DNA from 2 places in the Tomitella fengzijianii genome. Region 2 is predicted to be linked to the other one. Evidence: riboswitches for the same ligand, from Rfam matches in the RefSeq annotation. Region 2 holds a riboswitch; the other holds the start of a gene.
What was found. Region 2 has a riboswitch for S-adenosylmethionine ahead of FO059_RS04470 (bifunctional o-acetylhomoserine/o-acetylserine sulfhydrylase). Riboswitches for the same ligand answer to the same signal wherever they lie in the genome.
Positions count from the first base shown of each region.

Region 1 (14,415 bases), 280 kb from region 2:
CCGCGGAGCCGGCCGCCGAGAGGGTGACCATAGCCGACCGGCCGGCCAACACGACGGCCGTCGCGTTCCGCACGCGCGGCACGCGCGGAGAGGGGAAGTGAACCGGCCATGACCGAAAGCGCCTTGTCCCAGCGGATTCCCCCGCAGGAGAGTGAAACGGACCGGTTCGCCGTGGACCGTCCCGTACGGGTCCTGGACGTGGTGTCGGCGGTGTTCGGCGGCCTCCTGCGCCGCGCCGGGGTGGCCGCGTCGCCGGCGGAGGTCATCGGGATCCGGCGGATCCTGGCGGTGATCGGCGGCGGCGACCTTGCGCGGCTGCGCGCGGCGCTGCGGGCGGGGTGCGTCAAGTACGCGCACGAGAACGCGGGCTTCGACGTCGCATTCGACGCACTGTTCGCAGCGGGTGCCGCGGGCAGGGGCGGCGATGACTCCATTGCGCAGTGGACGCCGAACTCCGACGGCCTGCCGACCGCGCTGGAGATCGAGGAGGACGAGGAGATCGGCCGCTACGCCGGTTACGACGAACGCTTCGCCGAGGTGGGCGACGAGCTGGACCTGCCCGACTCGGAGGGCGGGTTCAACCCGCACCGGGACGACGACGACGTCTCGCTCACCGGCTCCGATCACGACCTGTCGGTGTCCACAGAGGCGGACCAGGGCCGGCGGGGCGTCACCTACACCGTGGAGGTGGACCGCGCGTCGACCACCACTGTGGGCGCGCTGGCCGACGGCACCGGCGTGGCCGCGGTGGGGGACCTGCGGTGGGACGATCCCGATCAGATCCTCGCGTGGCTGGACTCGTACGACCCGACGCGGGCCTATGGCGCCGACGATGATCCCGGACCGCTCACCGAGGCGCAGCTCCAGCGCCTGTCGGAAGCGATCGAATCGTTCGTCGACGCGCTGGCGCAGCGGGGCGCGGTGGTCCCCCCGGAGCTGACGGGGGAGGCCGTCGCCGCGGATCCGCACGCCGACGTCGAACTGGCGTGCCACGAGATCCTGCGCCGGATGCGCGGCGCGCCCCGTGCCCGGCCCCGGACGAAGGGGCGGGGCGGGCTGGACATGCGCCGGACCGTGCGCGCGAGCCTGCGCACCGACGGCGTGCCTTTCCGGCTCGTCACCCGCACCCCGGTGCCGGACCGGGTGCGCCTGCTGGTGCTCGCCGACGTCTCGCTGTCGGTGCGGCCGGTGACGGCGTTCGCCCTGCGGTTCGCGCAGGCCATGCACCGGAGGGCGGCGCGCTGCCACGTCGTCGCCTTCGTGGACCGGCCCGTCGAGGTGACGGGGGCGCTGCTGCGCGGCGGCGGTGACGACGTGCTCGCCGGGGTGCTGTCCGACGAGCAGATCGATCTGGAGGCGAGCAGCGACTACGGGCGGGTGCTCGACGAGATGCTGGAGCTGCACGCGGGGCTGCTGGACAAGCGCACTGCGGTGCTGGTGGTGGGCGACGGGCGCAGCAACGGGCTGCCGCCGCAGGCGGACCTGCTCGCCGCGCTGCGGCGGCGGGTGCATTCGCTGGCGTGGATCACGCCCGAACCCCGGCGGTACTGGGCGCAGGCCACCTGCGCGATGGACGAATACGCGGAGGCGTGCGACCAGGTGGTGGTGGCGCGGGACGCCGAGCAACTGCTGGCGCGCTCGGCCGAGCTGGCGCACGCCCTTTCGTGACCGCGGGGATGTGACGGCGGCGCGTCCTGGCCGATCGGGCAGGCCGCGTCCTGTCCGCGTGAACGATGTGCGGGCGCGGGCGGCGGCATACCCTGGGGACACCCCGTTGATCGGACCCGCACCGTTGATCGGACCCGCACAGTGCACACCGTGAATTCTGATCGTGACACGCCCCGACGTAATCCGGGCAACCCGCGCGCCCGCACGCCCGTCGTCGGTGGATCCGCACCCGGCGAGGTGATCTCCGCGCGCGTGTTCAAGTTCCATGCGCCGGAGATCGTCTTCGGCGACGGCGCGATGCCGGAGGCGTCTTTCGCCGCGCTCCGATTCGGCGGCGCCCGCCCCCTGGTGGTCACCGACGCCGGCGTGCTCGCGGCGGGCTGGCCGCAGATGTTGCTGGACGGGCTGCGCACGCAGGGCATGGAGCCGGAGCTGTGGAGCGGACTCACCCCCAACCCGAAGGACCACGAGATCGCCGACGGGCACCGCGCCTACGCCGGCCACGGCTGCGACGTCATCATCGCGCTCGGCGGCGGCTCGGTGATCGACGCGGCCAAGGGCATCGCGATCCTCGCCGCCAACGGGGGACGGATCCTCGATTACGTGGGGATCGACCGTGCGCAGTCGCCGATCCCCCCGCTCGTCGTCGTCCCCACCACCTCCGGATCCGGGGCGGACGTGTCGCAGTTCTGCGTGGTCACCGATACCGACCGCCGGGCCAAGGTGACGATCATCGGCCGCGCGCTGGTTCCGAACGTGACGGTCGTGGATCCGCGCCTGCTGCCGACCATGCCGGAGCGGGTGGCCGCGACCACCGGCCTCGACGCGCTCACCCACGGAATCGAGGCGTACGTGTCGGTGGCGCGCACCCCGCTGACCGACAGGCACGCGCTCCAGGCCGTCGGGCTGGTGTTCGATCACCTGACCGCCACTCTGGAACGGCCGGACGTCATGGCGGACCGGCGCGCCATGGCGCTGGCCAGCCTGGAGGCCGGAATGGCGTTCAGCAACGCGATCCTGGGTGCGGCGCACGCGGTGAGCCACCAGGTGGGCGGCATGCTCGACGCCACGCACGGCGAGATCAATGGCATCGTGCTGCCCCACGTCATCCGCTTCAACGCCGAAACCGATCCGCAGCCGTACGAGGATGTCGCCCGGCACCTGGGGCTGACAGTGCGGGGGAACGCCCCGCAGGCGGCGGCCTGGGCGGTCGCCGAGCACGTGGAGGCGCTCGTGGCGAACGTCGGGATGCCCGCGGGCCTCGCGCAGCTGGGGGTGCGCGACGAGGACCTGCCACGCCTGGCGCGTGGCGCACTGCAGGACGCCTGCATGACCACCAATCCGCGCGCGGCGGACGAGGCCGCGATGGTGCGGCTGCTCCGGGACTCGCTGTGACCCGGCGCGGCGGGTCGGATCTCGAGCGGCTCACCGGGGTGCGCTCCGGCAAGTCGACGTTCTACCGCGAATACCGCGGGGCGGCGGAGCGGCTGGAGCGGGTGGTGCATGCGCTCGACACGATCTCGCGGGCCCTGGTCCGCACGGTGGAAGGACCCGAGGCGCTGGTGCTCGCCGTCGCGGAGGCCGTCCGCCTGCATCTCGAGGCGCAGTGGGTCCTGTTCGCGCTGGCGGACGGCGAGCTGCCCGAGGCGGAGCCGCGCCACTTGGTCGTGGACGCCCAGGGCCACCCGTACGCCTACGAGGGGCTGCGCGGCGGGGACCCGCCGCCCGAGGACATGCCGGCGGTGGTGATCAACCGGCTCAACGACATCCTGCGCGGCGAGTTCGACTTCCTCGCGCGCCCCGTCGTCGATCCGCATCACGCGCACGTGCCCATCGATCTCGGCGGCGGTGTCGTGGGGGCGTTCGCCGCGTGGACGCCGCCACGGCGCCGGCTCGACGCCACCGACGAGTCCGTGATGCGCATCTTGGCCGGCCAAACCGCGGTGGCGCTGCAGAACTCGGCGCTCTTCCAGAGCCGCCAGGTGTTGCTCGAGCGGGCCGAATCGTCGTACGCGGCCGCATCGGCGCAGGCCGACCAACTCGCCGCGCGCAATGCGGAACTCGTCGAGACGCAGTGGAGACTGGGGTTGGCGACGCGCCGCAAGATCGTCGACGACGAAAGGCACCGCATCGCCCGGGAACTGCACGACAGCGTCACGCAGTGCGTACTCTCCGCGGGGATGCAGATCGAGGTGTGCCGGAGCGGAATCCCCGATGCCGAGCGCGGCGAACGCCTGGACCTGGCGAAGACGTTGACCAGGTCGGCGGTGGAACAACTGCGGTCCGCCATCTACGCGCTGGACCACAAGGGGGAATCGGAGAGGTCGGGCCTGGCGGAGATGCTCCGCCAGCTGTGCACCGTGCACATGCCGTCGGACCTGCGCGTGCAGTTGCGGATGACCGGCGCCGCGGCCGATCTGCCGCGGGACGTCGAGCACGCGCTGCTGCGCATCGCGGGGGAGGCCCTCTTCAACGCTTCGATGCACGGCGGCGCGACGCGTGCGATCGTGCGCGTCGATCAGCGCGCCGACGGCGTGACACTCGCCGTATCCGACGACGGCACGGGCGATCCCGCCGCGCTGCGATTGCGGCTGCGGATCGCGCAGGCCGGGGACCTGGACGTGCATCACCGGGGACTGGCCAACATGCAGGCCAGGGCACAGGAACTGGGCGGCACCCTGGCGGTGCGGCGCGCGCGGATCGGCGGCGTCCGGGTCGCCGTGGCCATCCCGCTGCCAGTGCGGGAAGACGCGGATCCCGGTGCGGCGGAACCGCCGGCGCCCGGGCCGGGGCGGTCGGCGGATCCGGCACGCGGAGAGCGGGGCCCGGCATGACACGGCTGGTGCTGATCGACGACCACGCGATTCTTCGGCAGGGCATGCGCTCGATCCTGGAGCGCGAGCCGGACATCGAGGTGGTCGGCCAGGCGGCCGACGGGGCGGAGGCGCGCGCGGTGGTGGCCTCCACCTCTCCGGACGTCGCGATCGTCGACCTCAAGCTCTCCGCGGGCTCCGAGCTCGAGGGACTGGGTCTGTGCGCGGCGCTGACGGCCGAGCATCCGGACGTGGGCCTGCTCGTCCTCACCACGTTCCTCGATGAGGAGCTCGTGGTGGAGGCGATGCACGCGGGCGCGCGCGGCTACGTGGTCAAGGACGTGGACACTACGGAACTGGTCCGCGCGATCCGCGCCGTCGCCGCGGGCGAGAGCGCCTTCGACGCGCGCAGCGCCGCCGCCGTGGTGCGGTCGATGAGCGGCCGGACCGCACCCCGCGAGTCGTTGACGTCGCGCGAGATGGACGTGCTGCGACTGCTGGCCACGGGCCTGTCCAACGGCGCCATCGGTGAGCGCCTGTACATCTCGGCGACCACCGCCAAGTTCCACGTCAGCAACATCATGCGGAAGCTGCAGGTGGCCACCCGCGCCGAGGCCGTCTACGCGGCCAGCAAGCGCGGCATCATCTGACAGGCCGCCCGCCCCCGGTCAGTGGTCGAGGACGAGCCAGCCGCCGTGGTGGTCGCCGACCGTATAGCCCATCCCCAGGCGGGTGCCCAGGGTGTGCAGGTCCCGGGCGTCGAACGTCTGGACATGGCCGAAGCAGGTCTGCGCCTGTCCCTCGTACGGCACCGCGACGATGACGCGCCGCCGGGCGAGGCGCACCGCTTCCTGCACCACCGCGAAGGCCTTGCGCGGCGGCAGGTGCTCGAGGAGGTGCAGGACGGTCACCGTGTCGGCGGCGCGGTCGGGCAGGGGCACGGAGGCCGCGTCGCAGGTGAGGGTGCGCAGCGGCCGCTGCATCGCCGACGCGGCGTCATCGAGCAGCCGCATCGTGCCGGCACTGAGGTCGGTGGCCGTCACCGACAGTGGGGCTGTGCGGCGATCGCGGGCCAGGCGCAGCGGGAAGAATCCGAAGCAGGAGCCGAGGTCGAGCACCTCGGTGCCGCTTATCAGCTGCTCGGCACGCCGGTGGACCGGCGCGAATGCGGCCGAACCACGCTCCAGGGCGGCGACGGAGTTCCGATAGAACGGAATCCACGGCGACGCGGCGACGTGATGCGCCGGGTGCCCGGGGACGTGCCCCGGCGCCGAGTGCACGAGGCCGATCAGCGTCGCCTCGAACTCCGCAGGGCCCGCGAGCATCCCGGTGGCGTCGAGCTCGGCGGCGATGAGACCGGCGGCGTCGTCGGAGATCGTCTCCGCGTCGAATCGGTGGAGCACGGTCAGCGTGCGGCCGGTGCGGAAGGCGCGGAAGTGCCGGGTATCGACGACGCCGGTGCCGCGCGGGCGCTCGGCGAGGAGCGTGCGCGCCGTCGCGGAGTCCACGTGGCACACGCGCACTCCGTCGCGTTCCCAATGCCCGTGGTCGCCCTGCCGGTGGCCACCCTGCTCGCCGACCCAGCGGCCCTGGATCCGGTGCGCGTCGTCGTGCCTGTGTCCCAGGCGCTGGTCGCGCTTTGCGGGCCTGCCGGACCCGGGCGCATGGAGCCGCCGGTCGGGCCTGGTGACGGGCGACGGGGTGACGGAGGATCGGGCGGCGTGGGACGGGTGGACCGGTGCGGTGTGCAGGTCGAGGGTCATCGAGTTCTCCGGACGCTGTGGCGGCGCTGCCGGTCACGCTGCCGACGTGTGCGCTTGGTCACATTGACGTTAGGTTCTGGAAGGCCCCGGCGGTCCCTCCGGTGAGGCGCTGTCGTGTGGTCGACCGGCGGGTTCCCGGCCTGTCCGGTCGGGCAGGGGCGGCCCGCGCACGAGGGCCGGCGCCGGCATTGCGGCGCCCGCCGGCGAGGCCCGCGATCGACGGCGGGGAACAGGTGGGCTACGGTGAACCCGCCAGCTATCAAGAGCGGTCGAGAAACCTGGTTCGATGACGCCGCAGCAACCCCCCGGAAGTCCGGGTGCGGGTGCTCCCGCCAGGAGCGATGGACGGGTGATCACATGCGCGGCAACGCAACCGCCGTATTCGTTTTCCTGCATTCCCGGCGCTGCATCGATCTGTGCCGGGTGAGCACCGAGGGCTGTCGAATGCCCCGCGGCCGGGCCTGACCGGCCGAATTCCCCGCGCCCCCGATCGCAGGCGGCGCACTGCGCTTGCGCGCATCTTCTTCTTCCCTGCATGACGCTCTGCACGGCGCGTGGCGTCGCGGGCCGCCGTAGGCCCGCGCGCCTGCCGCCGCGCATTCGACGAAAGGACCATCATGACCATCACCACGGGCGCCACCACCACCGCTACCACGGACACCGCCGACCAGCACCGGCTGCGCAGCGAGGTGCGCGCGGCCCACGTCCCGGGCACTGCCACGCAGGTCCGGATCACGGCGCGCGACCACGCCTTCACCATCGACGAGCCGGCCGGACTGGGTGGCGACGACAAGGGTGCCAACCCGGTGGAACACCTGCTGGCGGCGCTGGGCAGCTGCCAGGCGATCACCTTCCAGGTGTGGGCGCAGAAGCTCGGCGTCGCCCTCGACTCTGTCGACATCGAGCTGGGCGGCGACATCGACCTGCGCGGATTCTTCGGCCTCGACGAGTCCGTGCGTCCGGGGTTCCAGGGCATCGACGTGCGGGTGAGCATTTCCGGGCCGGAATCGCGCGAGCGCTACGAGCAGCTCATCGCGACGGTCGAGAAGCACTGCCCGGTTCTCGACAACCTGGCACACGGCGTGCCGGTGACGACCTCCGCGCGCATCGCCTGAGCGGCTCAGCGACGGCCGATCGGAGCGCCCACTGCACGGTCCGAGCGCCGGTTCCCCTGTTGTCCGGGAGGATCGGCGCTCGGATCGGGGTAGGGGTGCTCAGCATCGCCCGGCCGCCTCGTTCTCCAGCCGGGTCCGGTAGTACAGGGTGCCGTCGATGCCGCCGGCGACCGGGCGCGGCCGGGGAGACTTAGCCCCACGCCCGTCGCCCGACGACGCGCCGCGCAACCGCCGTCCCACCCACGGCACCAGGTGCTCGCGCGCCCAGCGGGCCTCGCTGCGCACCGTCGCGCGCGGCACAGGACCGGCAGGCGGCGGGGCCCAGCCGCCGGAGCCGGGCATTCCGAACAGGTCGGCGGCGGCCTGCGCCAGGCGCGCGTGTCCCAGCGGCGTGAGGTGCAGGTGATCGTCGCCCCAGGCGCGCGGATCCTCGAACACGGTGCCGGTGGTGTCGGTGATGGGGTGCACGCCGTGGTGGGCGGCCAGGTCGCGGTAGACGTCGTTGAGTCGCACCCGGTTGCGCTCGAGCAGCCGCGAGACCGGGGTGATGCGACGCAGGTCGGGGATGGGCACGAAGACCATCGGCGTGCCGCTGCGGTGGAACGGTTCGACCAGGGCGACCAGGTCGGAATGCAGCGTGTCGAAGTCGGGCCGCGGGCGGAGCAGGTCGTTCATGCCCGCGGTGACGGTGACGTAGTCGGGCGCGAGCGCCGCCGCGGCGTCGCGCTGCGCCTGCACGATCTGCCGGATCCTGTAGCCGCGCACCGCGAGGTTGGCGTACTCGATGCCGCCGTGGTGCGTGGCCAGGCGCGCGGCCAGCCGGTCGGTCCAGCCGCGCGGCGTGCCGTCGGGCCAGGGCGTGTCGCCGACCCCCTCGCTGAGGCTGTCTCCGATCGCGACGTAGCGCAGCGGCATGGTGCGGCTCCTGGTGTTCGCGGTGTGGCGGGTGCGGGGGTGTCCGGCGCAGGGAGGCAGTTCTGAAGCTACACGGATCGTCTCGCGACGCGGACCGTGTGCGGCGCGGTCGCCGACGAAGCCCGCGCCCCGCAAACGGGGGCGCGGGCTTCGGGGAAGACCGGTGCCGCGGTTCAGCGGCCGGATCCGGCGGGCGCGTGCGGGTGGACTCCGTGGCCGCTCCCGTCGGCGCCGAGGCTCTGCGCGTAGGCGACGCCGAGCGCCAGCAGGACGAGCCCGGCGGCGACGAAGGCGACGACCCGGAAGAGCCCGTCGAGCGCGGACAGGTCGAACAGGAACAGCTTGCCCACGGCGGCGACGCTGACGGCGAGCCCCGCGGTGAGCGTGATCGCGCGGGGCCCGTCGTGCAGCCTGCGCGCCCGGAGCAGAGCGGCCGCGGCCGCGGCGAACCAGACCAGCGTGGCGGCGGTGTGGCCGGCGCGGAAGCCGCTCTCGGTGCCCCCGGTGATCAGCTGGGCGGTGCCCAGGCAGACCTGGGTGAGCAGGCCCAGGCACAGCACCCCGCCGACGGTCCAGCAGTATTCGGCGCGCAGCCGGGGCCGCGCGGCCCACGCCGCGGCGAGGACCCCGACCACAGCGATGGCGACAGCGGCGGCGACGAGCATCCCCACCCGCCGCGGGGTGTCGAGCGCATCCGGGGACCAGAGCTGTTCGACGGCGCCGGCCGCCGCCATGGCGCAGAGCCCGATGCCGGCGAGCGCGGTGGCGATGACCAGCAGGACCCGCTGCTGCGAGCCTGCGTGGCGCACCGCGACCGCCGCCACCAGCGCAATGCCCAGCAGTGCCGCCGCGTCCACGTCGTCGGTGGCGGCGTAGGCGACGGTGACCGGGGCGATGAGGGCGGCCGCCGACAGCCACACGCTGCGCGCGCCGAGCGGTACCGGCGTGCGGTGCGCGGTGCCGATCACCACGCCGACCAGCAGCAGCGCGCAGACTGCCGCCACTGCGGCGGACGACGGGCGGTCGAGCACGCCCGGCAGTGCCATGACGGGCAGGGCGGCCGCCGCGGAGCCGAGTGCGATGAGGACGGGGCGGGAGCTCGACGGAAGCAGGATCAGGGCGGAGGCGAGGGCCAGGGTCAGGTTGGCGGCGACGGCGGCGCCGAAGAACCAGTCGGCGGGATCGCCGGAGACTCCGGCGGCCAGCAGCGGCAGGGTCGCGCCGGCTGTGTTGACGAGGAACACCGCGGTCCAGTCGCGGCCCCGCCCCGGCCACAGGACCGCCGCCGCGTAGGCGAGCGTGAAGCCGACCAGCACCTCGTCGGAACCATCGGTGATCACGGGGGCGAACACCAGCACTGGCACCGAGACCATCAGGCACAGCGCCTGACTGTCCCAGCGGTGCGCCAGAACGAGGCCGGCGCCGGCGATCGCGCCTCCGGAGAGCACGCCGGCCACCGGCGGCAGCCAGTGGTAGATCGTCGAGCAGGCGAGGACGTCGAACAGTGCGGTGGCCACGCCGGTTGCCACCAGGGCGGCCGCTCCGGACCGCTTCGGGGTGTGCCGGCCGATGCGGGCTCCCGCGGCGAACAGGGCGACGGCGAGGGCCGCGCCGCCCGCGACCCGCACCTCCGGCCGCAGCAGGCCGGCCTGTGCCGCGAGCACCAGCAGCAATACGACGCCGATGAGGGTGATCGCGACGCCGAACGTCGCCAGCACCCGGCCCACCAGCCCGCGTTCCGCGGCGGACGACAGGCGTTCCGCAACGCTCTTGCGCGCGGCGGCCGGGGGCCGTGGAGGCGCCGACTGCGGGTAGGGCGGCTGTGGCCACGGGGCCTGCGGGAAGTGCGCCTGGGAGCTAGGCGCCTGGGAGCTAGGCGGCTGCGGGTAGGGCGGCTGAGGGTACGGGGCCGCGGGCGCTCGCGGGGTGGCGTATTGGACCTGCGGCCGGGCGGGCTCCGCGAGATCGGTGCGGACGAAGGCCGTGAAGTCGGCCGAGACTTCCGAGACGCGGCGCGACAGCTCGCGGAGCTGCGCGTCGATGCGTTCGGCGGTGACGGCCGAGCCGGGATAGTGGTTCATGCGTCTCAGCCTTGCCGTGCTTGGCGCGGCGCACATGCGCAGAACTACTCAGAAGGCCTGGTCATCTACCTCTGGTGATCTGCCCCCTGCCGGACCGGTGCGCACTGTTATCGGGTCTCGCCGTCGATCCCGTGCTCGATGGCATACCGCGCGAGTTCCACGCGGTTGCCCAGCTGGAGTTTGCGCAGGGCGGCGCCCACATGGTTCTCGACTGTGCGCGTGCTGATCTCCAGCCGTGTGGCGATCTGCCGGGACGACAGCCCCTTCGCCACGTACCGGAGCACCTCGGTCTCGCGCGGCGTGAGAACGGGGGCATCGGCCCGGGGTGCGCGGGCGATCCGCCGGTACTCGCCGAGCACCAGGCCGGCCAGGCCGGGCGTGAACACGGCCTGCCCGTCGCCGGTGGCGACGACCGCGGCCACCAGCTCGGACCGCTGCGCGCTCTTGACCAGGTACCCGGTGGCGCCGGCCTTGATCGCGTCGAGCACGTCCTCGCGCTCGTCGGAGGCGGACAGCACCAGCACGCGGGCACCGGGATGCGCCTGGAGGACCTGTGCCGTCGCGTCGGCGCCGGAGCCGTCGGGCATCTGCATGTCCATCAGGACCACATCGGGCCGGACCGCCGCGGCACGTGCCGCGGCGGCGGCGACGCCGTCGGCAGTGGCCGCCACGTCGAATCCCTCCTCGGCGAGGTCGCGGGCGACACCCTCGCGCCACATGGGGTGGTCGTCCACCACCATCACACGCAGTGCCGGCGTGGCCTCGGTCACCGGGAGTCCGCCTTTCTTGCAGTGTCCGTCTCGACTACGACTGCCGGGACGGTCAGCTCCCATTCTGTCCCGGAGCCGGGGGCGGATTCCAGACGGGCGCGCCCGCCCAGGCGCTCCACTCGGCCGATGATGGACCGGGAGACGCCCATCCGGCCCTCGGCGGCGGCCTCCTGCAACCGGCCCGGCGGTATGCCCGCACCGTCGTCGCGGACGCTGACCACCACCTCGTCGCCCAGGTCCTCGAGCAGGATGTACGTGTGCGCGCCGGCGCCGGCGTGCCGGGCGACGTTGTCGAGGACGTTGGCGACGGCGGCGAGCACCTCGTCGGCGACGGCGGCGGGCAGGACCACCGGGTCGGCCGGAGTGCTCACGTGGATGCGATCGGAAGCTCTCGCCCGCAGCTCCGGACCCAGATCGCGGCCCGAGCGCGCGTCCTGCGGGCGAGGGGCGGGCGGCTCCTCGGCGATCAGGCGCCGGAGGCTGCGTTCCTGCCCGGCGGCGAGCGTCGCCAGTTCCTCCGTGGGGCCCCCGATCTCCCGTCCACGCCGGGCGATCAGCGCCAGGGCCTGCAGTACGCCGTCGTGCACCTCGCGCGCCAGACGGTCGCGCTCGGCGGACCGCGCGGCCAGACCGACCGCCGCCGTCAACCGCTCGTGCGTCACGCGCGCCCGCGTCGCGGCCATGCCCACGGCCACCGCCGCCGCGGCGAGGAGGATCATCGTGGCGTTGCGTCCCATGTTGAGGACGATCTCGCCCTTGACGAAGTAGTTCGCCGCGCCGATGACCACGGCGCCCGCGAATCCCGCGCGCGCCCCGCCGACCAGGGCCGCCGACAGCACCGCGCTCGCCATCCACAGGGTGGTCGGCCAGGTCTGGTTGTGCGCGATCCAGTCCTTGTCGGCGACCAACGAGGTGGACAGCATCATCGCGGCCGACACGGCCAGTTCGCCGGACACCCACCATCCACGCCGCGCGAAGCCGTGCAGGTAGCCGGCCATCGACGCGGCGTTCGCCGCGGTCAGCGCAGCGAACAGTACCCAGGTGATCCCGGGGTGCAGCAGATCCCCGTCCACTGCCACGAGGAAGCCGAGCGCGTAAAGGAAGCCGATGGCGCGGAACACCTGGGCGGCACGCCACAGCGGGCCTGCGGCATCGTCGTCGGTGAGCCCGCGGCGCAGCGAGTTCAGTACCGCGGTGGCCGATGCGTGATCGTCGGGCGCCCGTGCGCCCGCCGCGCGGGTGCGGACGGTTCTCGTCATCCGTCGATCATGGCCCACCATCCGTCGATCACGGACAAAGAGGACCGAAACCGTCCTGTTGACCTGTCACGGTGGGGGCATGAACACATCCACCTGGAACGAACAACTGCGCTTCCAGATCACGATGCACTGGGAAGAGCAGGTGCGGCCGCGGCTCGCGGGGCTGACCGACGCCGAGTACTTCTGGCGGCCGGCCCCCGGCTGCTGGACGGTGCACCCGCGGGGCGAGGGCACCGCCGCCATCGAAGGGGGCTCCGGAGACTTCACCATCGACTTCGAGTTCCCGGAGCCGTCGCCCCCGCCGATGACGACGATCGCCTGGCGGCTCGGTCACGTCATCGTCGGCGTCCTGGCCATGCGCAATGCGGGTCACTTCGGCCGGGCTCCGGTGGACTACACGACGTTCGACTACGCCGGCACCGCGCGGGACGCGCTGCATCAACTGGACACGGAGTACGCCGCCTGGCTCGCGGGCGTCGAGGGGCTCGGCGAGGACGGGCTTTCGGCGCCGAGCGGCCCCGCGGAAGGCCCGTGGGCGGAGTACCCGATGTCGACGCTGGTGCTCCACATCCACCGCGAGCTCATCCACCACCTCGCCGAGGTCGCGCTGCTACGCGACCTCTACGCCCATACGCAGTGCTGATGAGCGCGGCTGCGGCCGGCGGGCAGGTGGACGGGACGGCCTGAGGGCAGACGGGATCGGGGAGTCATCGCGTCGTGTATGCGCTACCGATCCGCCTGGGCGTGACGTCGGCCGCGATGTCCGTGACCGCGGTGCCGCGCGCCACCGGCAGCGAGCCGAGGCCCTGCTCGAGCACCGTCATCCCCTCGTCGAGCAGGGCGTGCAGCCGGGCGCCGGACCCCGAGCCGTGCGAGCCGACCAGGTCGCCCCCGGCCCCGTCCAGCCACTTCTCGTACGCGGACAGGGCGACGCCGAGCAGCGTCCACGCCACGGACTGCGGGACGTGATCGTCGGCGCGCATGCCGGTCCGCCGCGCCACGTACTCGGCGATCGCGTGCCGCCAATCCGTGTACATCAGCATCGAGTACGCCTGCAACGGCTGCTCGCCCAGGATCAGCGCCATTCTGCGCCGGTGGGTGACGGCCTCCTCGTCGGGGAACGTGTTGAACCTGATGAGCACGCGCCGCAAGCCCTCGGCGGGCGTGATGTCGTCCGGGAGTCCGTCGAGGCCCGCCCGCATACGCTCGAGGTGGCCCTCGAAATCCCCCCAGGGCACGGCGTTCTTCGACGGGAAGTACCGGAAGAAGGTGCGACGGGCGATGCCGGCCGTCTCGGCGATCTCATCGACGCTCGTCTTCTCGAAGCCCTGTTCGGTGAACAGCTTGATCCCCACTGCGCCGATGCGGTCGGCACTGGTGGAGGGGCGCCGACCTGCCCGACCGGCGGGTTTCGTGATCTTCGGCATCGGATCTCCTCCTAGTGATGCAATTATGCACCCGATGCCATTACAGTGATGTATCAGGTCACAGTCCTCATCTGGCCGTGGCCACCGTCGAAGGAGGTTCGCATGTCCGACCGCAAAGCAGTCCAGGCCGATGCCGTGGACACCGTCGTGGCCGAGGAGTCGCTGATCGAGGAGGTCTCGATCGACGGCATGTGCGGGGTCTACTGATGACTGCCGCCGCCCCCGGGTTCGAGAACGAGCCCGGGTGGCGGCTGCACCCCCAGGTGGCGCTGCGCCCCGAGCCGTTCGGTGCGCTGCTTTACCACTTCGGCACCAGGAAGCTTTCGTTCCTGAAGAACCGGACCATCGTGGGGATCGTGCAGTCGTTGCCCGAGCACCCGTCCATCGCCGCCGCCATCGACGCGGCCGGTGTCGATGAGAATTCGCGGCACCTGTACGTGCACGCACTGACGACGCTCGTGTCGTCGGACATGCTCGTGTGTTCCAACCAGTCGGCCGCCTGAGCAGTAACGGAGGACCCATGACCGCCACACTTTCGCAGCCGGCGCCCGTCGGCCGCCTGGTCGACCAATTCGAGTCCGGCCTCGACGCCCCCATCTGCCTG
Region 1 covers NZ_CP041765.1:1,249,010-1,263,424, forward strand. The annotation lists gene FO059_RS05735 (MadB family AAA-type ATPase) at 1-101, shown strand, start outside; gene madC (MadC family VWA domain-containing protein) at 109-1,668, shown strand; gene FO059_RS05745 (iron-containing alcohol dehydrogenase) at 1,906-3,063, shown strand; gene FO059_RS05750 (MadS family sensor histidine kinase) at 3,060-4,502, shown strand; gene FO059_RS05755 (MadR family response regulator transcription factor) at 4,499-5,131, shown strand; gene mftM (mycofactocin oligosaccharide methyltransferase MftM) at 5,150-6,244, opposite strand; SAM riboswitch class I at 6,498-6,592, shown strand; gene FO059_RS05765 (OsmC family protein) at 6,862-7,359, shown strand; gene FO059_RS05770 (SGNH/GDSL hydrolase family protein) at 7,459-8,274, opposite strand; gene FO059_RS05775 (DUF2339 domain-containing protein) at 8,448-10,355, opposite strand; gene FO059_RS05780 (response regulator) at 10,463-11,095, opposite strand; gene macS (MacS family sensor histidine kinase) at 11,122-12,384, opposite strand; gene FO059_RS05790 (DinB family protein) at 12,464-13,027, shown strand; gene mftR (mycofactocin system transcriptional regulator) at 13,092-13,811, opposite strand; gene mftA (mycofactocin precursor MftA) at 13,914-14,018, shown strand; gene mftB (mycofactocin biosynthesis chaperone MftB) at 14,018-14,314, shown strand; gene mftC (mycofactocin radical SAM maturase) at 14,332-14,415, shown strand, end outside.
Region 1: it holds a riboswitch for S-adenosylmethionine, as region 2 does, so the genes downstream of both, FO059_RS05765 (OsmC family protein) here and FO059_RS04470 (bifunctional o-acetylhomoserine/o-acetylserine sulfhydrylase) in region 2, are expected to answer to the same signal.

Region 2 (14,415 bases):
GGGTGCACGAACACCCGGGCCAGGTCGTGGTAGTCGAGCCCGGCCCGCCGCAGATGCTTGTCCGACAGGTCGAACCCCATCGGCTCCACCAGGTGCAGCTCCGCCCCGGTGCCGGCGACCATGCGGATCGCGTTGCCGGTGTTCGGCGGGATGAGCGGCTGGTGGAACATCACTTTGAGCACGGGGTACAGGATGCCACTCGGCGCGGCGGGGGTTGCTCGGCGTCGCGCTCGAAGTTCGGGCGTGGTGGGCCCGTGCCCCGGCTTCGTCCCGCGGACGCCGGAGATTCCCCTGGCAAGTGCAGAACCACGATCCGTCCGCAGGAGCTTCTGTGTGAAGCGGCGGTGATGACGGGGCTTCGGGCCCGGAGCGGGCGGGGCTCGGACTACGGTCGTCATACCTGCCGAGACGCTCCAGGAGGGTCAGCGATGTCCGTGCCGCCGCAGCCGCCGCCCGATCCCGAGCATCCGTCCGGTGACGGCCCGCCGGACGACGACACCCCCATCGCCTATTCGCAGACCCCGTACGGCCACCCCGGATACGCCCAGGACGATCCCACGCAGCAGATCCCGCTGCAGCGGCCCTACCCGCAGGAGCAGGCATACGGCTACGGCTATGCCGCGCCGCCGCCCCCGCCGTCCCCGCCGCCGAAGAAGCGGTGGCCGTGGGTGGTCGGCGCCGTCGCGGTGCTGGCGGTGGCGGCTCTCATCGTGGCGCTCGTGGTGGAGCTGGTCGGCGGTCGCGACACGGCCGACAATGCCGGCGCGGTCACTGCGCCCGCTCCGGCCACCGGCGAAGCCTCCGCGCCGGCCGCAGGGACGGCTCCGACCACGGCAGCGGCCCCGACGCCCACCGCGGACACCGGCGTGCTGCCCGCGAGCGGAATCTTCAAGGTGGGCTCCGACATCCAGCCCGGCGAGTACGCGGTGTCACCGGTCGGCGGTACGGCGGGCTACTGGGAACGGTTGTCCTGCACCACCGGCGAAATGCAGTGCATCATCGCCAACGACAACGTTTCAGGGCCCGGCTATCTGACGATCCTGCCCGGCGACCTGGCCGTGCGCGTCGAGCGGTTGCGGCTGGTGCCCACCGGCGCGGCCCCCGCCACGGCCCCGCCGGCGACCACCCCGCCTCCAGTGCGCGGCGGCGACCTGCCCACCGACGGTCAGGGTTTCGTCGGCCGCGCGTCGGCGCGCTGCAATTCCGACGACCCGGCCGTCGTGACCGCCCGCACCGGCCGGTCGCTGGTGGTGATCTGCCGGACCGGCGTCGGCCGTTTCTACTACAAGGGCGTGCGGTTGGAGGACGGCGCGGCGATCGAGATCGATGACCCGGTGCCCTCGGGTTCCGGCTTCGCCGCGACCAACGACGGCGTGGAGTACACGATCAGCCCCGGCGCCCTCGTCATCACACAGGACGCGACGCGGCTCGCCGAGGAGAAGGTGCTGCAGTACCGGGCGCGGTGACCTATCCGTCGCCGCCGCCGCGGGTCCACGCTGACCGCCCCGTCGGGCCTGTTGCGGACCTGCCAGAATGGCATGGTGACTGCGACGACTCTGGACGGCAAGCTGACCCGCGACGAACTCTTCGCCGACCTCACCACCCGGGTGGCGGCGCTGGCGGCGAAGGGCATCACGCCCGGCCTGGGCACGATCCTCGTGGGGGACGACCCGGGCTCGCACGCCTACGTGCGCGGCAAGCACAACGACTGCGCCAAGGTGGGCATCACCTCGCTGCGCCGGGATCTGCCTGCCGACGTCAGCCGGGAGCAGCTGCTGGACACCATCGCGGAGCTCAACGGCAACCCCGAGTGCACCGGCTACATCGTGCAGCTGCCCCTGCCGGACCACCTCGACGAGAACGAGGCGCTGGAGGCGGTGGACCCGGACAAGGACGCCGACGGCCTGCACCCGATGAACCTCGGCCGGCTGGTGCTGGGCAAGGAGGCTGCGCTGCCGTGCACTCCGCGGGGGATCCTGCACCTGCTGCGCCGCTACGAGGTGCCGATCGCCGGCGCGCACGTGGTGGTCGTCGGCCGCGGGGTCACGGTGGGCCGGCCGATCGGGCTGCTGTTCACCCGGCGCACCGAGAACGCCACGGTCACCCTCTGCCACACGGGTACGAAGGACCTCGCGGCCGAGGTGCGGCGCGCGGACATCGTCATCGCCGCAGCCGGAAAGCCCGGGCTCATCACGGCGGACATGGTCAAGCCGGGCGCCGCGGTGCTCGACGTGGGGGTCACGCGCACCGACGCCGGCTTGGTGGGCGACGTCGACAAGGCCGTGTGGGAGGTGGCCGGCCACGTGTCGCCGAACCCGGGCGGCGTCGGGCCGCTCACTCGGGCCTTCCTGCTGCAGAATGTGGTCGAGCGTGCCGAACGGGACGCCGGATAAGTCGACGACCCAGGGCAGGCCTGACACACAGCAGGAGAGACGCGATGAGCGACGCGGGTGACGGGGGCGGTCCGGGGGCGGGCAAGGCCGTGCCCAGCCGCATCGCCGCGCCGACGGGTCCGCCGACGACGCTCCTCTACCGGCTGCGCACCATCCATCTGCCGCTGATACTGATCGGCTGCGGGCTGTTCGCGGCGATGGTGCTGGTGGCGATGGACCGGTGGCGCCGCGGCACCGTGCTGTTCGGCCTGGTCACACTGGTGGCGGCGGTGGTGCGCCTGGTGCTCTCGCCGGAGCGGGTGGGGGTCCTGGCGGTGCGGAGCCGGGCGTTCGACGTGGCCACGCTCACCGCGTTCGGCGGGTTGATCATCTGGCTGGGCCTGTCCATCGAGTCGCTGGGCACCGGGTAGCCGGGCGGCCGTCATCCCGCCCGCGGTCCGTCGCCACCCCGCGAAGAAACACCCCCGCGTCAGCGCCGCGCGGCGGCCGCCTTGCGCGCCAGCTCCATCGTCTTGCAGATCGCAGCGTCGACCGCGTCGAATTCGATGAGGAACGCGTCGTGCCCGTAGCGGCTCTCGTACTGCAGGAACTCGACGCATCCGGCCAGGTACTCGGCGATCTCGGCCTGCAGGCGGATGGGGTAGAGCCGGTCGGAGTCCCAGCCGGCCACGATGGTGGGCACGCTGCAGCCGGCCAGCGCGGCCTGCACGCCGCCGCGGTCGCGTCCCACGTCGTGCCGGTTGAGTGATTCGGTGAGGATCACGTAGCTGCCGGGGTCGAATCGCCCGACGAACTTGTCCGCCTGGTACTCCAGGTAGCTCTGCACCGCGTAGCGGCCGTCCTTGAGCGGATCCTCGTCCAGCTGGCCCGCGTTGGCGAAGCGCTCGTCCAGCTCGAACTCGGTGCGGTAGCTCAGGTGCGCGAACCGCCGCGCCAGCCTGAGGCCGGTGTCGGGCCGCAGGCTGGTGCCGTAGAAGTCGCCGCCCTGCCAGTCGGGGTCGCGGCGGATGGCCTCGAGCTGCGTGGTCTGCGTGCCGATCTGGTCCGCCGTGGCGCGGGCGCCGACGGCGAGGATCAGCGCCGAGTCGACCCGCTCGGGATAGGTGACCTCCCATTCGAGCGCGCGGGCGCCGCCCATCGAGCCGCCCATCACGGAGGCGACGCGGTCGATGCCGAGCTCTTCGAGCGCGCGGGCTTCGGCGCGCACCTGGTCGCGGATGGACAGGTACGGGAACCGCGAGCCCCAGGGGCGCCCGTCCGGAGCGGGCGACGACGGCCCGGTGCTGCCGTTGCAGCCGCCGAGCGAGTTGGTGGTGATCACGCACCACTCGTCGGTGTCGAGGGCCAGGCCGGGGCCGATCAGCCCGTTCCACCAGCCCGGCGACGCGTGCCGGTCGTCCGCGGGACCGGCGGCGTGGGTGTCCCCGGTCAGCGCGTGCAGCGCGAGCACCACGTTGTCGCGCGCGGCGTTGAGCTCGCCCCACCGCTGGAACGCGATGGTGACCTGGGGGAGCCGGACGCCGCAGTCGAGGACCAGCGGTCCGATCTCGACGGCGCCCTGCTGCCCGTCCGGCGACGGGAGCGACGCCGGACGGGCAGGGTGGACCGTGCTCATGGTCAAGATGCAGCCGCCGCGGCGAAGCCGGTCGCCAGGTCCGCGAGGATGTCGTCGATGCCCTCGATGCCCACGCACAGGCGCACCTGGCCGGCGTAGACGCCTGCGGCCTCGCGCTCGGCCTCGGAGAGCTGCTGGTGGGTGGTGGACCAGGGGTGGACGACCAGCGAGCGGACGTCGCCCATGTTGGCCACGTGGCTGTGCAGGGTGAGCGCGTCGATGAAGGCCCGCGCGGCCTTCTCGCCGCCGGCGATGTTGAAGGTGAGCACGGCGCCGGTCCCGCGGGGCAGCAGCTTCTTGCCGCGCTCGTGCCACTGCGAGGAGGCCAGGCCGGCGTAGGAGACGGATTCGACCTCGCTGCGGGCCTCGAGGAATTCGGCGACGCGCTGCGCGTTGGCCACGTGCCGCTCGACGCGCAGGCTCAGCGTCTCCAGGCCCTGCGCCGTGAGGAACGCGTTGAACGGCGAGGGGGCATTGCCCATGTCGCGGAGCAGCTGCACGCGCGCCTTGAGGGCGAACGCGGGCGCTCCGAGATCCGCGTAGACGACGCCGTGGTAGCTCTCGTCCGGCTCGGTGAACCCGGGGAACCGGGGCGTGCCGTCGGCCTGCGTGACGGTCCAGTCGAAGTTGCCGCCGTCGACGATGACGCCGTTGATCGTCGTCCCGTGGCCGCCGAGGTACTTGGTGGCCGAGTGCACGACCACGTTGGCGCCGTGCTCGAGCGGGTTGAGCAGGTACGGGGTGGCGATCGTGTTGTCGACGATCAGCGGGACGCCGGCCTCCCGCGCCACCCCGGAGATGCCGGGCAGGTCGAGGACGTCGCCGCGCGGGTTGCCGATGGTCTCGCCGAACAGCGCCTTGGTGTTCGGCTTGATGGCGGCGCGCCACTGCGCGATGTCGTCGGGGTCGTCGACGAAGCTCACGTCCACGCCGATCTTGCGCAGCGTGTAGTGGAACAGGTTGAACGTGCCGCCGTAGATGTGCGGGCTGGAGACGACGTGGTCGCCGGCGCCGGCGATGTTGAGCAGCGAATACATGGTGGCCGACTGGCCGGAGGACAGCAGCAGCCCTGCGACGCCGCCCTCGAGCGCGGCGATGCGCTGCTCGACCGCATCCACGGTGGGATTCATGATGCGGGTGTAGATGTTGCCGGGCTCGGCCAGCGAGAACAGGGCCTCGGCGTGATCGGTGCTGTCGAACTGGTACGACGTGGTCTGGTAGATCGGCAGCGCCGTCGCCTTGGTGGTGGGGTCCGGGGTGTAGCCGGTGTGGACCTGCTTGGTCTCGAAGGACCAGTTGGCGGTGGGATCGGTGGTCTCGGTCATCGATGCGCTCCAGGGGGCTGGTTCGCCGCGCCGCCCGATGGGCGTGCGGGGCAGGTGGCGGATGGCTCCGGGCGGCTCGGGCCGCGGGCCCGCGCGTGGATCGCCGCGTTCCGGCGGGACCCGGTGGGATCCGCCGCTGTGCGGAGCCCGGCTCGGCACGGTGGCCTTCTGCCGGGGATCGTGCGCGGGCTCCGCCGGCGAGGGCGGACGGAGCCGTCGGGCAGGGTGCATCGCGTCGCGGCCTGCGGGCCGGGCCCGGGGCGACGACGGAGATGCGGGGGTCGGCACTTCCGTCAGCTACGACAACACATGTGTGAACCTCCGTTGGGGCTTACCCCTTCTTTGTGGGCCCGCCCCAGCGGGCCCGCGCTTGTCGTCCGCAACGGCCACCCGTTCGACGGATGCCTCGCCTGTGCCGTGGTGCGCACAGCCGGCGATGCCGACGCGGTGTCCACGGACGACCTGGTCATCACCCGGGGCACCCCACCGCGGTTGGAGGGTTGCCGGCCAGCCAGCCGGGGCTTGACGCTGACGCTCATGACCTGACCCGATCTTAGCCGTATACGCGGGTGCGGTTTCAACTGGTCCGTCCCGGCGGGGGGCCGGGATCCGGACCTGTTGTAGTCACCGGGACCTGAAGGGGTGCCCGGCGCCGGCTATCGAGTACGCTCGTACTGCAGAACGTGCGGTGTGCACGGCCGGGTCCTGTGCCCCGTGCGCACCCGCCCGGATTCCGGTGCGTATCACGTCACCACGTGACCGCTCCTGTGACCCGGGGTACTAATCTGCTACATGACGGAGTATGTCAGTACGGCCGGTGCCTGAGAGCACGCGCGCCGCGCGGTCGCCTTGCAGTCGGCCGTCGGGCGTGCATCCACAAGATGGGCCGCGCTGCGCGAGTTGAACAGGCTTGTCTAGGAGGACGCGGACCACATGTCCAAGATCAAGGTCGAGGGAACCGTCGTCGAGCTCGATGGCGACGAGATGACCCGCATCATCTGGCAGTTCATCAAGGACAAGCTGGTCCATCCGTACCTGGATGTGAACCTGGAGTACTACGACCTGGGCGTCGAGCACCGTGATGCGACGGACGACCAGGTGACCGTCGACGCGGCGAACGCCATCAAAAAGCACGGCGCGGGCGTCAAGTGCGCCACCATCACGCCCGACGAGGCGCGCGTGGAGGAGTTCGGGCTCAAGAAGATGTGGCGGTCGCCCAACGGCACCATCCGCAACATCCTCGGCGGCACGATCTTCCGCGCGCCCATCATCATCTCCAACGTGCCGCGCCTGGTCCCCGGCTGGACCAAGCCGGTGGTCGTGGGCCGTCACGCCTTCGGCGACCAGTACCGCGCCACCGACTTCAAGGTCCCCGGCGCCGGCACGGTCACCATCACCTACACGCCCGAGGACGGCAGCGAGCCGATCCAGCACGAGGTGTGCAAGATCCCCGAGGACGGCGGCGTCGTCATGGGGATGTACAACTACAAGAAGTCGATCCAGGACTTCGCCCGCGCATCGCTGTCCTACGGCCTGCAGCAGAACTACCCCGTGTACCTGTCGACGAAGAACACGATCCTCAAGGCCTACGACGGCATGTTCAAGGACGAGTTCCAGCGCATCTACGAGGAGGAGTTCAAGGCGGAGTTCGACGCCGCCGGGCTCACCTACGAGCACCGCCTGATCGACGACATGGTCGCCTCCGCGCTCAAGTGGGAGGGCGGCTACGTCTGGGCCTGCAAGAACTACGACGGCGACGTCCAGTCCGACACCGTCGCGCAGGGCTACGGTTCGCTGGGCCTGATGACCTCGGTGCTCATGACGCCGGACGGCCGGACCGTCGAGGCCGAGGCCGCGCATGGCACCGTCACCCGGCACTACCGCCAGCACCAGCAGGGCAAGCCGACCTCGACCAACCCCATCGCGTCCATCTTCGCCTGGACCCGGGGCCTGGAGCACCGCGGCAAGCTCGACAACACCCCCGACGTGGTGGAGTTCTGCCATCTGCTCGAGGACGTCGTCATCAAGACCGTCGAGAGCGGCAAGATGACCAAGGACCTGGCGATGCTCGTCGGCGGCGACCAGGGCTACCTGACCACCGAGGAGTTCCTCGGTGCGCTCGACGACAACCTGAAGGCCGCGAAGGCCCGCGCCTGACGCACCGCCGCTCGCGCAGAGCGGCACCCGACGGCGGAGGATCGGCCGGGGCCCACGGGCCCCGGCCGTTGTCGTGCGTCCGGAGCCCCGGCACCGTGGTGCGGCTCACGCCGGTTCCCGGAATGCCCGCGCGCCCGCGCCCCGTTGACCGTGCGTGTGGGCCCTCGCCCGCCGGTACTCGAACATTCAGGAAGGCGGTGCCCGCATGTCCGTGCGACCGGCGATGACGGCGCTCGCGCTCGGCGGCTTCGGCATCGGCACCACCGAGTTCGTGGCGATGGGGCTGCTGCCGCAGATCGCGGACGGCATGGGGGTGTCCGAGCCGACGGCCGGGCACGTCATCTCCGCCTACGCCCTGGGCGTGGTGGTGGGCGCACCGACGATCTCGGCGCTCACCGCGCGCGTGGACCGGCGGCGACTGCTGGTGGCGCTGATGGTCGCGTTCACCGTGGGCAACGCCGTCACGGTGCTGGCGCCGGGCATGGACGTGCTCATCGTGTCGCGCTTTCTCGCGGGGCTGCCGCACGGCGCCTACTTCGGGGTGGCGTCGCTGGTCGCCGCGCAACTCGCGGGCTCCGGCAAACGCGCGAAGGCGGTGGCCACGGTGATGCTCGGCCTGTCCGTGGCCAACGTGGTGGGCGTCCCGCTCGCCTCGGCGATGGGCCAGCAGCTGGGGTGGCGCAGCGCGTTCGGCCTGGTCGCCGTGATCGGGCTGGCGACGATGGCGGCGCTGCTGCGCTGGGTGCCGCCCATGGCGGCGGCGCCCTCGTCGAGTCCCCGGGCCGAACTCGGAGCGCTGCGGCGCCCGCAGGTGTGGCTGACTCTGGCCGTCGGGATGGTCGGATTCGGCGGCATGTTCGCCGTCTACACCTACATCGCGACCACGCTCACCGACGTCGCCGGCGTGCCCTCGGCGCTGGTACCGCTGGCGTTGGCGCTCTACGGGCTCGGCATGGTCGCGGGCAACCTCGTCGGCGGGCGCCTGGCCGACCGGGCGCTCATGCCGTCGATGTTCGCGATGCTCGCCCTCATCGCCGTCGTGATGGCCCTGTTCGTCGTGGCCGTGCACAACCCGGTGACCGCGCTCGCCGCCGTGTTCCTGGTGGGGGCCTCCGGGGCGGCGATGGTCCCCGCGCTGCAGACGCGGCTCATGGACGTCGCCGCCGACGCCCAGAGCCTGGCCGCCGCGCTCAACCATTCGGCGCTCAACGTCGCCAACGCGGGCGGGGCGTGGCTGGGCGGGGTCGTCATCGCCGCGGGCCTCGGCTACACCGCCCCGGCGGCGGTGGGCGCCGGGCTGGCGGTGGCCGGCCTGCTGATCCTGGCGGTGAGCGCGGCGCTGCAACGGCGCACCGACGCGCGCACGTCCGTGGACCGGGACCGCGCGCCGGCGGCGGTGCACTAGCCTTCAGAGCGTGTCGAAGAGCGATCTCACCGTCAGCACCGTCAACATCAACGGCGTCCGCGCCGCCACCAAGAAGGAGCACGGGCTGCTCCAGTGGCTGGCCGGCACCCGGGCGGACGTGGTCTGCCTGCAGGAGGTGCGTGCCACCGACGCGCAGCTGCAGGCGGCGCTCGCGCCCGCCGTCGAGGACGGCTGGCACATCGTCTCCGCCGAGCCGGAGCAGAAGGGCCGCAACGGCGTGGCCATCCTGTCGCGGGTGCCCGCCGACGCCCACCGCATCGGGCACGGGGATCCCGAGTTCGCCGCGTCGGGCCGCTACATCGAGGCGGACTTCGGCGACGTCACCGTCGCGAGCCTGTACCTGCCGTCCGGGGAGACCGACACCCCGCGGCAGGACGAGAAGGAACGCTTCATGGCGACGTTCGCCGAGCACATGGCGCGCGCCGCGACGGCCGGCCGGGACACCGTGGTGTGCGGCGACTGGAACATCGCCCACACCGAGCGGGACCTGAAGAACTGGAAGGGCAACAAGAAGTCCTCGGGTTTCCTGCCGGGCGAGCGCGCGTGGCTGGACGAACTGTTCGCCGCGGACACGGGCTGGGTGGACGTGATCCGCGCGCTGCACGGCGACGTCGACGGCCCCTACAGCTGGTGGTCGTACCGCGGCAAGGCGTTCGACAACGATGCGGGCTGGCGCATCGACTACCACGTCGCCACGGCCGGGCTCGCGTCGTCGGCGTCCGCGGGCGTCGTCGAGCGCGCGGAGAGTTACGACACGCGCTGGTCCGATCATGCGCCCGTCACCGTCACCTATGCGCGCTGAGCGGCCCCCTCTGCGGCGTGCGCGGCGGCCCGGCCGCATCGCGGCGCTGCTGGTGGCGGTCTTCGCCGTCATCGCCGCGCTGCTGGCCGGTTGCGGCCCGGCGGACGATGCCGCCGGGGTTGGCGGGGCGACCGGCGCGCACGCCGCGGCGCAGGCCGGCGATCATCCGCACGTGGCCGGCGTCCCCGAGGCCGCCTGGAGCACGCTCGCGCTCATCGACGCCGGCGACTGGCCGGAGGCAGCCGAAGCGCCCGGCACCAAGGGCGGGCAGCGCTTCGGCAACCGGGAGAACCGGCTGCCGCAGCGCGACGCCGGTGGCGACCGGATCCGCTACAGCGAATGGGATGTCAATCCGAAGAAACCTGGCCAAGGGCGGGACGCGGAGCGCATAGTCACAGGGGACGAGGGTTCAGCCTGGTACACGGGCGACCACTACTCGACGTTCACGCGCATGCGTTGACGGTGGCCGCCCCCAGGAGAGGTGATGCGCCATGACCGAGATCGAGAAGTTCGCCGCGGCCGGCGGGCACCTGGTCGGTGTCGCCCGGCCGGGCGACACCGGGGCGGGCGAGGTGATCGTGGCGCTTGAGAGCGCGGGATTCGCGGTGAGCACCGTCTCTGCGGAGCACATGCACACCGTCGGAGGGGTGTTCGAGGAGTTCTCGGCCGCCCTCGAGTTCCCCGACTACTTCGGCAACAACAAGGACGCCTTCGACGAGTGCATGCGCGAACTCGACGAGATCGTGGGGGAGGCGTCCGGCCACGCCGTCGTCATCCGGCATGCGTCCGAGCTGCTGGCCGATGAGCCGGACGAACTCGAGTGGTTCGTCGACGCGTTCGAGTTCTACGGGGAGCACTACGGCGACGCCGAGGTGGAGTTCCGTGTGCTGCTGGTGGTGGCCCCCGGCGAGGCCGACGGCGTGCAGGAGCGGTGGCGCGACTTCGGCGCCGATCCGGTGGAACTGGGCTGACGCTGCCCACCCGCTGCGGACCGCACGGCCGTCGCGGAGGGATCAGCCGCGGTGGATGTAGGACTCGAGGTGGTCGCGCTCGGTCTCGAGCTCGTCCATGCGGCTCTTGACCACGTCGCCGATGCTGACTATGCCGCGTAGAGATCCCTCCACGACGACGGGCAGATGGCGGATGCGGTGCTCGGTCATGGTGGCCGCGAGGCTGTCCACCGAGTCGTCCAACGCGCAGGTGAACACGGTGGTGGACATGATCTCGGAGATCGGCGTGCCCAGCGCGCCGGCCCCGCACCTGTGCAGCCTGCGGATGATGTCGCGTTCCGAGATCATCCCCAGGACCTCGTTGTTCTGCACCACGACGAACGCGCCGACGTTGTGGCGGGCCATGTCGTCGATGACCTGGCGGACGGTCACATCCGGTGCGACGGTGAGCACCGCGGTGCCCTTGGACTGCAGAACGTCTGCGATACGCATGCGGACTCCCCTGTCGAGCGTCTGTCGAGCGTCCTCCGACGATCACACGAGTCTACTGTGATGCACGACACTTTCCCAGGGGTTTCCGTGCGGGCGCGCTCTCGGCCGGAGGCGGGGGGCGGAGCGGCGCGTGAAAGTATGGGTGACATGGCAGAACCGTCCTCTTCACCGGCCTCCGATGCGCCAGCGGATCAGGCTCCGGCGGCCCAGGCGCCGGCCCGCAAGCCCCGGGTGCTCTCCGGAATCCAGCCCACCGCGGATTCGTTCCACCTCGGCAACTATCTGGGCGCGCTGCGGCAGTGGGTGCCGTTGCAGGACGAGCACGACGCGTTCTACTTCATCCCGGACATGCACGCGATCACTGTTCCGCAGGATCCGAAGCTGCTGCGCAAGCGCACCCGGCTGGCGGCGGCCCAGCTGCTGGCCATCGGGATCGACCCGGAGCGGTCCACCCTGTTCGTGCAGAGCCACGTGCCGGAGCACGCCGAGCTGTCGTGGGTCCTCAACTGCATCACCGGGTTCGGCGAGGCGGGCCGGATGACGCAGTTCAAGGACAAGTCCGCCAAGCAGGGCGCGGAGAGCACCGGGGTGGGGCTGTTCACCTATCCGATCCTCATGGCGGCGGACATCCTGCTCTACCGCTCGCATCTGGTGCCGGTGGGCGAGGACCAGCGCCAGCACCTGGAACTGACCCGTGACCTGGCGCAGCGGTTCAACGCGCGGTACGGGAAGTCATTCGTCGTGCCGGAGGCGACGATCATCAAGGAGTTCGCGAAGGTCTACGACCTGCAGGAGCCGACGAAGAAGATGAGCAAGTCCGGCGACAACCCCAAGGGCGTCATCAACCTGCTCGACGACCCGAAGGTCTCCGCCAAGCGCATCAAGTCGGCGGTGACCGACACCGGAAGCGAGGTCCGCTTCGACCGCGCGGAGAAGCCGGGCGTGTCGAACCTGCTGACGATCAACTCCGCGCTGTCCGGCCGCAGCATCGCCGAGCTCGAGCAGCGCTTCGCGGGCGGCGGCTACGGCGACCTGAAGGGCGACACGGCCGAGGTCCTCACCGGGTTCGTCACGCCGCTGCGCTCCGCCGTGGACGGGTACCTGGCCGACCCGGCCGAGCTCGACCGCGTCCTCTCGCGCGGCGCGGAGCGGGCGCGTGCGGTAGCGTCGGGAACCCTGAAGCGTGTCTACGACAGGGTGGGCTTCCTCGCCTCCGGGGATTGACCTCCGCGGGAAAGGAGTTGAGCCGTATGGCCCGCAGCGGCACTGCGACCGGGAAGACCGACGAGGACAAGGGTCCGTCGTTCCTGGACCGGCGCCGGGCCGCGTGGCCCTGGTTCGACCACGTCATGCGGGCGGCCGCCCGCTACAAGGACGAGCGCGGCGACCACTACGCCGCCGCCGTCACCTACTTCACCGTGCTGGCGCTGTTTCCGCTGCTGATGGTGGCGTTCGCGGTGGCGGGGTTCGTGCTGGCCGGCAACGCGCACCTGCTGGACGAGCTGCGCACGCAGATCACCGACAACGTGCCGGGGTCGATGGGCGGCACCATCAACGACCTGGTGGATACGGCGATCAACTCGCGTGCCGCGGTGGGCGTGCTGGGCATCCTGGGCGCGCTCTACACCGGGCTCGGCTGGATGGCGCACCTGCGCGCCGCGCTGTCCGAGCAGTGGGAGCAGACCAGCCCGCAGCCGAATTTCCTGATGAAGAAGGTCCATGACCTGGGTGCGCTGGGCGGGCTGGGCGTGGCGCTGGTGGTGTCGCTGGGCGTGACCGCCCTGGGCTCCGGGTCGCTGGGCAAGAAGGTGCTCGAGTGGCTGCGCCTCGACGCCATGCCGGGGGCCGGTGTTCTGCTGACTGTGGTGTCCGTACTGGCGGGCGTGGCGGCCTCGTGGGCGCTGTTCACATGGGTGATCGCGCGCTTGCCGCGGGAACGCGTGGCGCTCCGCAGCGCGCTGATGGGCGCCCTGCTGGCGGCGATCGCGTTCGAGGTGTTCAAGCGCATCGCGGTCGTGTATCTGGCGAATATCGTCCAGGGACCCGCGGGTGCGACGTTCGGGCCCATCATCGGCATCATGGTCTTCGCGTACATCACCGCGCGGATCACGCTGTTCGCCACGGCCTTCGCCGCCACCAGCGAGGAGAGCCTGAACCTGGCGCCGGTGCCGGTACCCGATCCCGTCGTCATCCGGCCGCGGGTGGACGAGCGCGAATCCGCCGCCGGATTCGCGGCGCTCGCGGGCGCGGGCCTGGGCGCCGCCGCGGGCTGGGGGATCGGCCGGAGGTCGCGGAGCCGGCGCGGCTGATCGCCCGGTCGGGCCCCGAGGGGCAGGCGGGGGACTACGCTCGCGGGAGACGCACGACCCACCCGTGAAGGAGGCCCCGATGGCGAGCCGGACGGATCCCGCGGGTCCCTCCTCGGAAGTCGTTTCCAGCCTGCGCCGCTCCACATCCGCGGACGTGCTCGACGATCCGGCCTCCCTCGCCCTCTACAGCGCGGACGCGTCGAACTACCGTCACGTGCCCACCGCCGTGGTCCTGCCGCGCGGCGAGGACGACGTGGCGGCGACGCTTGCGGCCTGCCGCCGCCACGGGGTCCCGTTGACCATGCGCGGCGCGGGAACCTCCATCGCCGGAAACTGTCTGGGCGAGGGCATCGTCATGGACACCTCCCGGTACTTCGACGCCATCGAGGACGTCGACGCGGGCTCGGCGACGGCGGTGGTGCGGCCGGGCGTCGTGGGCGGGCGCCTGCGCGAGGCGCTGGCGCCGTCGGGGCTCGCGTTCGCGCCGGACCCGTCGACGATCTCCCGCTGCACCGTGGGCGGGATGATCGGCAACAACTCCTGCGGCTCGCATTCAGTGGCCTGGGGCAAGACCAGCGACAACATCCGAGAGCTCGAGGTGATGCTCGCGGACGGCACACGCCTGACGCTGGGGCCCACCACCGCGGAGCAGATGGCCGCGGCCGCCGCGCGCGAGGACACCGCGGGGCGGCTGCACCGGGGATTGGATGCGTTGACGGCGGAGAACCTCGCGCTGCTGCGGACCGAGCTGGGCCGGTTCCCGCGCCAGGTCAGCGGCTACGGGCTGCACGAGCTGCTGCCGGACAACCATCGCAATCTGGCGCGCGCGCTCGTCGGCAGCGAGGGCACCTGTGCCGTGGTCCTGCGCGCCACCCTGGAACTGGTACGGCCGCCCGTGCACCGCGCGCTGCTGGTGCTGGGATTCGACGGGGACATCGCCTCGGCG
Region 2 covers NZ_CP041765.1:967,979-982,393, forward strand. The annotation lists gene FO059_RS04445 (tRNA (cytidine(34)-2'-O)-methyltransferase) at 1-182, opposite strand, end outside; gene FO059_RS04450 (hypothetical protein) at 429-1,466, shown strand; gene FO059_RS04455 (bifunctional methylenetetrahydrofolate dehydrogenase/methenyltetrahydrofolate cyclohydrolase) at 1,542-2,393, shown strand; gene FO059_RS18635 (DUF3017 domain-containing protein) at 2,438-2,803, shown strand; gene metX (homoserine O-acetyltransferase MetX) at 2,863-4,008, opposite strand; gene FO059_RS04470 (bifunctional o-acetylhomoserine/o-acetylserine sulfhydrylase) at 4,011-5,333, opposite strand; SAM riboswitch class IV at 5,762-5,876, opposite strand; gene FO059_RS04480 (NADP-dependent isocitrate dehydrogenase) at 6,267-7,490, shown strand; gene FO059_RS04485 (MFS transporter) at 7,696-8,895, shown strand; gene FO059_RS04490 (exodeoxyribonuclease III) at 8,906-9,718, shown strand; gene FO059_RS04495 (ribonuclease domain-containing protein) at 9,708-10,178, shown strand; gene FO059_RS04500 (barstar family protein) at 10,210-10,689, shown strand; gene FO059_RS04505 (CBS domain-containing protein) at 10,732-11,160, opposite strand; gene trpS (tryptophan--tRNA ligase) at 11,308-12,384, shown strand; gene yhjD (inner membrane protein YhjD) at 12,411-13,469, shown strand; gene FO059_RS04520 (FAD-binding and (Fe-S)-binding domain-containing protein) at 13,549-14,415, shown strand, end outside.